DNA from 3 places in the Stenotrophomonas sp. TWI819 genome. Region 3 is predicted to be linked to each of the others. Evidence: predicted binding sites of a transcription regulator. Region 3 holds the regulator's gene; each other region holds the start of a gene.
The links. The regulator FliA, encoded in region 3, starts transcription of late flagellar genes. The targets are predictions, from matches to a motif close to TAAAGTTTNNCNNNCNNNGGCCGATAA.

Region 1 (3,273 bases), on a different contig from region 3:
TTGGCCGCCGCCGCCGAGCGCTGTGCCAGGGTGCGCACCTCGCTGGCCACCACCGCAAAACCACGCCCCTGCTCACCGGCACGCGCCGCTTCCACGGCGGCATTCAGCGCCAGGATGTTGGTCTGGAACGAAATACCATCGATGACCGTGATGATGTCGCCGATCCGCTTGGACGAGGTTGAGATCTCGCGCATCGTGGACACCACATCCAGCACCACCTTGCCACCGTCGGAGGCGACGCCGCCAGCGCTGATGGCCAGCTGATTGGCCTGACGTGCGTGCTCGGCGTTCTGGCGCACGGTCGAGGTCAGTTCCTCCATGGACGCTGCGGTCTCCTCCAGATTGGCGGCCTGCTGTTCCGTCCGCCGGGAGAGATCGTTGTTGCCGCTGGCGATCTCCACGGCCGCGGTGTTGATGCTGCCCGCGGCAACCTGGATGCTGCCGATGATCGTGGTCAGCTGGCCGACGGTGCTGTTGGCATCGTCACGCATCTGCGCGAACACCCCTTGGAACTCACCGTCCATGCGCGCGGTGAGGTCACCGGCAGCGATCGCCTTCAGCAGTGCGGACAGCTTGCGCAGGTTCTCGTCGCTGACATGCATCATCAGGTTCAAGCGCTCGATCATCGCCTTGAACTCATGTTCGAACGCGGCTTCGTCGCCGCGCACGCTGAAGTCGCCCGCGGCCGCCGCCGAGCCCAGCATGCGGATCTGCGCATTGATGGCCGACAGGTTGCGCTTGGTGACCGCCATCGCCTCGGTAAAGCGCGCCTTGTCCCCGGGCAGCGCTTCCATGTCATCGCGAAGATCGCCAACCGCGTAGTGCTGCATCACATCGACCAGGCGCTGGGTCAGCGCGATGTTGCTGCCCACCACCGCATTGGTGCCGGCGGCGATGCGCCCGAAATCGCCCGGGAACGCGGTCTCGTCGATGCGGAAGTCGAGCTCGCCCTTATCGTGGCGCTGCGCCATCTCCTGCTGCGCCGCAGAGAATGCGCGCAGGCGATGGGCCATGGCGTCCATGCTGGACAGCAGCTGCCCGGTTTCGTCGCGGCCGGCCCTGCCAATCGGGGTATCGAAGCGCCCTTCGGCGATCGCACTGGAGACCGACATGGCCCGGCGCAGCGGCCCGGTCAGGCTGCGCGCGGTCAGCCAGGCCAGCAAGCCGCCGCAGAGCAGCGCCACCAGCGAGAAAACGATCATCAGCGTCCGCGACGTGGCGATGGCGGTATCGATCGCGGCGGCCCCATCGGCATTGCGCTTCACCTGCAGCTCCACCGCGTTCTGCAGGCTGGTGGACCGCGCCTGCATCAACGGCAGCGCCTCGCCGTAGAGCAGGCTTTTGGCGGCATCATCCTCGTTGGCCTTGGCCAGTTCGATGATCTGGTTGTGGATCGGCAGCGCCGCGGCGCGTGCGTCCTTGATCACCTGCTTGGCCGCCGTGCCCGACGCATCGTGCGGCATCGCATCGAGGGCCTCACTGCTCTTGGCGTAGTCGGCACGCGTGCTGGCGATATCGGCGAGGATCGCCTCGCCGTTGTCGGTACCGTTGAGGATCAGGTCACGAACATTGCGCTCATTCTCGAAATTGTCACGACGCAGGGCATACAACAGCTGCACTTTCTTGCTGTTCTGTTCCATCACATCCACCTGCCGGCCGATCTTGTCGGCCTGGTACAGCGCAAGCGAGGACGATGCGATCAGAAGGACAAGGATGAGACCAAAGCCGGCGGCCAGTTTTGCGCCGACATTGAGGTTGCGGAAGTAGTCCATTGCAGAGCTCTGTGAATTCGCCGATGACCGGCCTTCATTCCAGTTTCGGCGGCAATGTCAATATCTTTAATCGATAACAACATACGTATTCACTGTGCTGATCGTGGCGGATCGATGTGGCGGCCACCACAGACCCGCCCCTCCGCCTATGCGTTACTCTTCTGCCCGCCCCAAAACCTCGTCTACCGGATGGATTCACGGATGAAGCACTCCCCCGCTCTACTGGCGTCGGCACTGATGTGTGCTCTTGCCACCGCTTGTGCGGCCAGCGAAGGCGCCGCCGACAAGGCCACCGCCGTCGACTCGACCCTGCCCGAATGCCCCGTGGCTGCCGAACTCGCTGGCGGAAAGAGCATCGCCGCGTTCAACGCACTGCCACGCCAGTTGCAGGAGAACATGGACGATCACTGCAGCCCGGCGACAGTTTCGTCGATGATCCTCAGTCACGAGGGTGTGTGCCGGATCGGCAACGTGCCGATGACCGCCTCCAGCCTGACCACACTCAAGGACTCTGGCAAACCCGTCGCCTTGATGTTCATGGCCCCCTACCGGCCGGACACGCACGCGGCATTGCAGGCGTTGCTTGAGGCCCGCTATGCGAAGCTGCCGCTCTCCGCCTATCGGCGCAGCGTGCCGGTGCACCAGGAGCAGACGACCATCGTCAGCCAGCCGGGCGGCACGATGGTCATCCTTGGGAAACCATCAGAGGGAATGCCAGGCGCCTGGATGTCCAGCATCCAGCAGCTCGCTCCGGGCAATGTCGACCTCGTCAACCGCGATCTCAACCGCTGCCGTTGATGGCGTCGGGTTGATTATCGGGCCGCCAATCGCGCCAGGACGTCCGCGCGGCAAATGTCGAGAATCTCATCGGCCAGCGGCGCATCGTCCGGGCAGGACCTGGACAACACTACCGCGCCTACGGCCATGGCCATCAAGGCGATCCTGCGCGCACGTCCGTCCGGGCTGACGTCCACGCCTGGCTGAGCATCGTCGAGAGCGGGACGGTCCACCTGCGCATCAATACCGGCGGCAAAGGCCGCCTTGACCGATGCTGGCTGCCGCGCGGCGTCGGCGCACAGCGCGGCCATCGTGCAGCCCTGTCCCGGGTTGTCCCGGTGCTCGCGCGAAATGTAATAGCTCAGAAAATCTGCCAGCTCCATGCCTGCCGCGGCATCGGCAGACTGCGCCAGACCGCAGGCGGAAGCCTCGGCCATCAGGTCGGCCTTGGACCCGAAGTGCTTGTAAAAGCCACCGTGAGTAAAGCCGGCGGCCGCCATGAGATCTGCCACCCCCACGCCGTCGTAGCCCCGCTCCCTGAAGAGCGTGGAGGCGGTCTCGACGATGTGCGCCCGGTTGGCCTGCGCCTGTGCCTTGGTGACTTTCATGACGGGTTGTCTCTTGACGCTCTGCCTCTTTAGGCGCGCAGCTTACCACGGATAGATGACCACCATCATCAAACTGTTGACATCTAAGATTACGGTCATCATCATTGCCGCATTCC
Region 2 (3,273 bases), on a different contig from region 3:
GTCAGTGCATCCAGCGCATCACGGACCGAGCTCATGCGACGTCCCGGGCCAGGCGCAGGCCGGCGAACTGCCACCGGGCCGACGGGGCGAAGAAGTTGCGGTAGCTGGCGCGCAGGTGATCTGCCGGGGTCGCACAACTTCCGCCGCGCAACACCCACTGCCCACACATGAACTTGCCGTTGTACTCGCCCAGGTTGCCCGGGAAGGTACGGAAGCCGGGATAGGGCCCGTAGGCGCTGCTGGTCCATTCCCACACATCGCCGAACAACTGGACGATGTCCCCCTCTTCCTCCGCGCCGCCCGGGTGCAGCTGATCGGCATCGGCAAAGCGGCCACGCAGGGCGCGGCCCGCCGTCGCCGCTTCCCATTCGAACTCCGTGGGCAGGCGGGCGTCGCACCAACGCGCGTAGGCGTCGGCTTCGAAATAGCTCAGGTGGCAGACCGGTGCATGCGGATCGAGCGCGCGCCAGCCGCCCAGAGTGAACTCGCGCTCCAGCGCGTCATCCCAGTACAGCGGGTGCTGCCACTGCTGTTCCTGGCACAGCGTCCAGCCTTCGCTCATCCACCAGCGCGGCTCGCGATAGCCGCCGGCCTGCACGAACTGACGGTACTCCTCGTTGTTGACCGGGCGGTTGGCCAGCGCATGCGCCGGGACCAGCGCGCGGTGCACCGGCGATTCGTTGTCATACGCAAACGTCGACTGGGTGGGCCACACCGGTGCGCCGATCTCCACGATCCGTTCCGGGCTGCTGCGCCACTGCAGCGGCAGCGCACGCGCCGGGCTTGCCGGGAGATCGGTGCGGTACGCCGGTTGCAGTGGATTGGACCAGAACGCGTGCTTGATGTCGGTCAACAGCAATTCCTGGTGCTGCTGCTCATGGTGCAGGCCGAGCAGAAGCTGATGCTGGGCCTGCTCGCTCAGATTGCCGGCCTGCAGTGCGGCGAGCACACGCTGATCGATCTCCGCGCGGAAGTGCAGCACCTCGTCCAGCGTGGGGCGCGAGAGCAGGCCGCGCTGTGGGCGTGCATGGGCCGGGCCAATGCTCTGGTAGTAGCTGTTGAACAGGTAGTGCCAGTCCGCATCGATCGGGGCGTAGCCGGGGCGGGTCGCCAGCACGAAGCGCTCGAAGAACCACGTGGTATGGGCCAGGTGCCATTTCGCCGGGCTGGCGTCGGGCATGCTCTGGACCATGGCATCTTCGGCACTGAGCGGTGCAGCCAGCGCGAGCGTGCGTGCACGCACGGTGGCGTAGCGGACGGCCAGCGGCGATGGCGGGGCGGCAGTGTGCGGTAGTGCGGCAGCGACGGCGGTATTCATTGCGGTGAGGATCGACCAGGCGGGGTGAGTGCCACGTCATGGCACCGCATCGATTCGGTGACATGGCTCAAGTTGAATACGCGCAGGCCGCTACCGGGGAAGACCCATCGCCTGTGTAGTCCGGTTTGCACGCTGCAGCCACGGCGCGCCGGCCACCACGTGGACCCCCTCTTGCGGACGCATCTGCTACGCCAGCCCAGTCACTATCTGTTCGTGCTGCCTGCAGTACTGGTGGCGCTGGGATTGTGGGCCGCCACCCCCGCGGCGGAAGCCGGCAGTTCGGTGCATCGCCTGCTGCCGATGGTGCTGGCCTGCCTGGGTGTCGGCCTGGCGCTGATCTACAACCGCGTCCGGGCGCTGTGCCTGATGCTGGCCATCGCCTTGGCGTTCTGCCTGCTGCATGGTGTGGTCGGCACGTTCCTGCGCGATGGCGTTGTTTCGGCACAGACCCCGCTGATCTTCCATGCTGTGTCGTGGTGGCTGCCACTGCTGTTCCTGCTGCATGGGCTGTGGCCCGAACGCGGACGGCTGCGCCAGGACCTGTTGCTGCGCGGTGTGGTCAGCGGGACGGCCCTGGGCATCTTCCTGCTGTTGGCCACGCAGGTTCCCGACGGCATGCAGGCGCTGCTATCCGATCGCCACCTGGCCTGGCTGCCCAGCGACTGGAATGCGCTGGCCCAACTCCCGGCGCTGCTGTTTCTCATTACGACGGTGGCCTTGGCTGTCCAGGCCTGGCGACGCCCCCGCCCGCTGCACACCGCCCTGCTGATCGCCCTGCTCTGCCTGTGGTGGCTGCTGCCGCGGGTGTTCGTCTCGCCGGCGCTGCTGCCGGCGGTGAGCTGCATGGCGCTGCTGCTGATCGTCTCGGCGATGTTGCAGGAGGCATTCCACATGGCCTTCCGCGATGAGCTCACCGGCCTGCCCGGGCGTCGCGCGTTCAATGAATATCTGCAGCGCGTGGGCGCCACCTACACCATCGCGATGGTGGACGTGGATCATTTCAAGCGTTTCAACGATACCCACGGCCACGATGCCGGCGATGACGTGCTCAAGCTGGTGGCCGCGCGACTGGCCGAGGTAGGCGGGGGTGGCCGCGCGTTCCGCTATGGCGGTGAGGAATTCGCGCTGGTGTTCCTGGATCGCCCTGCCCCGGCCTGCGTGGCGGCCGTGGAAGAGGTCCGCGCGACGATCGAGGGGGTGCGGATGCATCTGCGCGACCGCGCCGCACGCAGCCGCGACGATGCGGTGGGGCAGCTGCAACGTGGGCGTGGTGGCAACGGCGCGGTGGTGCAGGTGACGGTGAGCATCGGTGTGGCCGACAGCCGGGTGGCGGACAGTCCACAGGCGGTGATCAAGGCCGCCGACCAGGCGCTGTATGCGGCCAAGGACGCCGGCCGCAACTGTGTGCGTGCACTTGGCCAGCAGGGCACCGTGCCGGTGCGCGCGACCGCACTGGCTCAGGGCAACGCGTCGAGATAGAACCAGCGGCCGTCTTCGCGGACGAAGCGGCTGTGTTCCAGCATTTTCACCGCACTGCCGCCGCCGACCTTGTAGCGCGCGGTGAAGCGCACCTGGGCGTGGTCGGGATCTGAGCGGGTGTGGGCGTGGATCGTCAGCCCGAGCCACCGGGTGCGCTGGCCGGGTGCTTCGGCCAGCGAGAGCTCGGCCGGGCGCGTGGACGGGTGCCAGCTGGCCAGCAGGTAGTCGGCCAGGTGCCGCACGTAGGCGCTGTAGCGCGAGCGCATCAGCGCTTCGGCATCCGGCGCGGGGGTGCCGGCATGGTAAAGGCCGCAGCAGGCGGCGTAGGCCAGCGGGCGGCCGCAGGGACAGGGATCGGAAGAGACGGTGGTCATGGGGGTATTGTCGCGCGATGACCGGGCGTATGCTTGCGCGCCCTGCGTTGCGATGCCCCGCCGTGCTTGAGATGGTTCCCCCTGAGCTGTTCTGGTTGGTGG
Region 3 (3,273 bases):
TCGAGCAGCGCTTCGAATTCATCGTCGGTGATCAGCTCACCGCTGCTGGGGCCGGCCGCGGCACTGGTGGCAGCCGCCGGGGTGGCCGGGCCGTTCACGTCGAACTGCGCGATCAGTTCCGGCGGGGCATAGCCCGGCTCGGTGCCGGCCGAGACCGAATCCAGCATCGACTGCAGGTAATCCAGCGACTGCTGGGCCGCATCGAAGTGATGGGCCTGCAGCGTGGCCTGGCCCGAGCGTGCCATGCCCAGGGTTTCCTCGGCGGCGTGGCACAGCTCCACCATCGCCTGGATGCCGAGGAAGCCCGCGCCGCCCTTGAGCGTGTGGAACCCGCGGAACACGGCGTTGAGCTGGTCACTGTCCTGGGGCGCCTGCTCCAGCGACACCAGCTGTTCGCCGAGGCGATCCAGGATCTCCTGGGCCTCGAGGATGAAGTCGGCAGCGATATCGTCTGGAACAGCACTCATGATCGTTAAAGTCCCAAATCGGAGAGCAGGTCGTCAGCGTCGACCTGTGAAACCTGGTGGCGGTCCAGACCGGTCACGGCCGGGCCGGCCAGGCCGTTGTCACGCTTGTGCGCGGTGTCGTCCTGCGGCGGCAGGCCCAGGGCACTGAAGCCCTCATGCACGCGACGCACGATGCCCACCACGCGGCGGATGATCTGCCCGGTGAGATCCTGATAGCTCTGGGTGAGCGCGATCTCGGTCAGGTTGTGGCGGATGCGGTCCAGCTGCTGGTCCTGGTCGGCCGTCAAGCCATTGGCGCGCAGCTGCTCGGTGAGCGTGCGGCATTCTTCGGCCAGGTCCAGGGTGCGGTGGGTGGCCTGTTCGGTCATCGCCACCACATGGTCAAGGCGTGCGCAGGCATCGTCCAGTTCGCCGGCTTCGCTGGGCAGGCTGGGCAGCTCGCCCAGTGCCTGGCCAAGTTCGCGGGCGAGCCGGTTCAACCCGGCCATCATCGGCTGGGTACGCAGCGCGGCGAGTGCGTCGATTTCCTGACGCCACGCGGCTTCGTCACCCGATTCCAGCGCGGCCAGTGCATCCTGCAGGCGCTGCACCAGCGCTGATTTGTCGCTCAGGGTTTCCATCAGGCGCTCGCCGCCAGACGCTCGAAGATCTTGCCGAGCTTTTCTTCCAGGGTCTGGGCGGTGAACGGCTTGATGATGTAGCCGTTGACGCCGTTCTGGGCCGCTTCGATGATCTGCTCGCGCTTGGCTTCAGCGGTCACCATCAACACCGGCAGCGTCTTGAGCTTGGCGTCGGCGCGGATGGCCTTGAGCAGGTCGATGCCCGTCATCACCGGCATGTTCCAGTCGGTGACCACGAAATCGAACGGCTGGCTCTGCAACAGCATCAGCGCGGCATGCCCGTCCTCGGCTTCGGCCGTGTTGGTGAAGCCCAGATCGCCCAGCAGGTTCTTGACGATACGACGCATGGTCGAAAAATCGTCGACGATCAGGATACGCATGTTCTTGTCCAAAGCTCTTTCCTCGGTCTTAATGGTTCTCGAGGCCGGCGTCGGCCGCCTCGAAGATTTTCAGTCGGCCACGCAGGCGCAGCACGGCCTGGCCATGGATCTGGCACACGCGCGATTCGCTGACGCCCAACACGGCGCCGATCTCTTTCAGGTTCAGTTCCTGCTCGTAGTACAGCGACAGGACCAGCTGTTCGCGCTCGGGCAGCAGCCCGATCGCGTTGCCCAGCTCACGCCCGAACTCACCGCGCTCCAGCACCTGCTGCGGGGTCGGGCCGCCCTGGGCGACGGTGTCCAGCTCGCCCTGGTCCTCGATCCGTGATTCCAGGCTCAGCACCTGGCCGCGCGAGGCATCTTCCATCAGGCGCAGGTAGTCCGGCAGCGGCATGTCCATCGCGGCCGCCACTTCCGTGGCGCTGGCGGCGCGTCCGGTGCTCTGTTCGAGCCGGCGGATGGTGGCGGCGGCGTCGCGGGCCCGGCGATGGACCGAGCGAGGCACCCAGTCGCCACGGCGGATCTCATCGATCATCGAGCCACGGATGCGGATCGAGGCATAGGTCTCGAACGAGGCGCCCTGGTCGGCGTCATAGCTGCGCGACGCTTCGATCAGACCCATCATGCCGGCCTGGATCAGGTCGTCGACCTCCACGCTGGCGGGCAGACGTGCCGCCAGATGGTGGGCGATGCGGCGGACCAGGTCCGAGTGCTGGGCAATGCACTCGTTCGCGGCGACCCGCTGGACCTCTTTGTATTGTGCGGCGCCTTTCATGCGGTCACCCCGCGTTGCTTGAGGATGCGTTCCAGGAAGAACTCGACGCCACCCCGCGGCTCGGTCGGGGCCTGCCAGCGTGCGGTACGGCGTGCGATCTCGGTCAAGGCCAGCGCCGACGGACTGGACGGGTAGGCCTTCACCACCGGCTGCTGGCGCTGGACCGACAGGCGCAACCAGTCGTCCTGCGGCACACAGCCGAGGTAGTTGAGCGACACATCGGCCAGGAACTTCTCGCAGACGCGGGTCAGCTTTTCGTACAGCACCCGGCCTTCATTCGGGTCGCGCACCATGTTGGCGACCACCTGGATGCGGTCCACGCCGCGTTCGCGCGAGAGGACTTTGATCAGGGCGTAGGCATCGGTGATCGAGGCCGGTTCGTCGCAGACCACCACCACGGTGTCCTGGGCGGCCTGGCAGAAGGTCAGCACGCCGTCGGTGATGCCCGCGGCCGTGTCCACGACCATGATGTCCAGTTCGCGCTCCAGCTCGGAGAACACGTTGACCAGGCCGATGTGCTCGGCCTGCTGCAGCTCGGCCATGTTGCGGCGGCCCGAGGCGGCCGGCACCACCAGCACGCCGCCGGGACCTTCGATGATGACCTCCTCCAGCGTGCAGCGCCCGGCGACCAGGTCGGCCAGGGTCACGGTCGGCTTCAGGCCCAGGATCACATCGACGTTGGCCAGGGCCAGGTCGGCATCCAGCAGCAGGGTACGTTTGCCCATGCTGGCAAGCGCCACGGCCAGATTGGCCGAAACGTTCGTTTTGCCCACGCCGCCCTTGCCGCCGGTGACGGCGATGGTGCGGACCGGGCCCAGCGGCTGGCTTCGGGTAGCCGACAACGGGAAGGTCTGGGTCAGCTTGGCGTACTCACGCGACGGCATGGTTCAACTCCGGGTTGCAGGGCATATCGGCCGCGCGGCGCAAATCTTCAAGGCGAAGTACAAGATTGGCCGCGCTGGCACGGTGCAGGTCTTCAGGAACGTCCTGGCCATCGGTGATCCAGGTGATCGGCAGGCGGTGGTCGACGG

Region 1: a site for FliA is predicted at 1,815-1,841, ahead of ABE463_RS00995 (methyl-accepting chemotaxis protein). Genes of this name have one in related genera too.
Region 2: a site for FliA is predicted at 1,386-1,412, ahead of ABE463_RS10985 (GGDEF domain-containing protein). Genes of this name have one in related genera too.

What each region holds. Positions count from the first base shown of each region.
Region 1 covers NZ_JBDJKY010000001.1:207,996-211,268, reverse strand. The annotation lists gene ABE463_RS00995 (methyl-accepting chemotaxis protein) at 1-1,772, opposite strand, end outside; gene ABE463_RS00990 (hypothetical protein) at 1,974-2,570, shown strand; gene ABE463_RS00985 (TetR/AcrR family transcriptional regulator) at 2,585-3,157, opposite strand.
Region 2 covers NZ_JBDJKY010000006.1:296,280-299,552, reverse strand. The annotation lists gene egtD (L-histidine N(alpha)-methyltransferase) at 1-35, opposite strand, end outside; gene egtB (ergothioneine biosynthesis protein EgtB) at 32-1,318, opposite strand; gene ABE463_RS10985 (GGDEF domain-containing protein) at 1,490-2,797, shown strand; gene ABE463_RS10980 (YchJ family metal-binding protein) at 2,776-3,171, opposite strand; gene ABE463_RS10975 (TSUP family transporter) at 3,234-3,273, shown strand, end outside.
Region 3 covers NZ_JBDJKY010000008.1:29,794-33,066, reverse strand. The annotation lists gene ABE463_RS12245 (chemotaxis protein CheA) at 1-467, opposite strand, end outside; gene ABE463_RS12240 (protein phosphatase CheZ) at 473-1,087, opposite strand; gene cheY (chemotaxis response regulator CheY) at 1,087-1,479, opposite strand; gene ABE463_RS12230 (RNA polymerase sigma factor FliA) at 1,496-2,242, opposite strand; gene ABE463_RS12225 (MinD/ParA family protein) at 2,239-3,126, opposite strand; gene flhF (flagellar biosynthesis protein FlhF) at 3,113-3,273, opposite strand, start outside.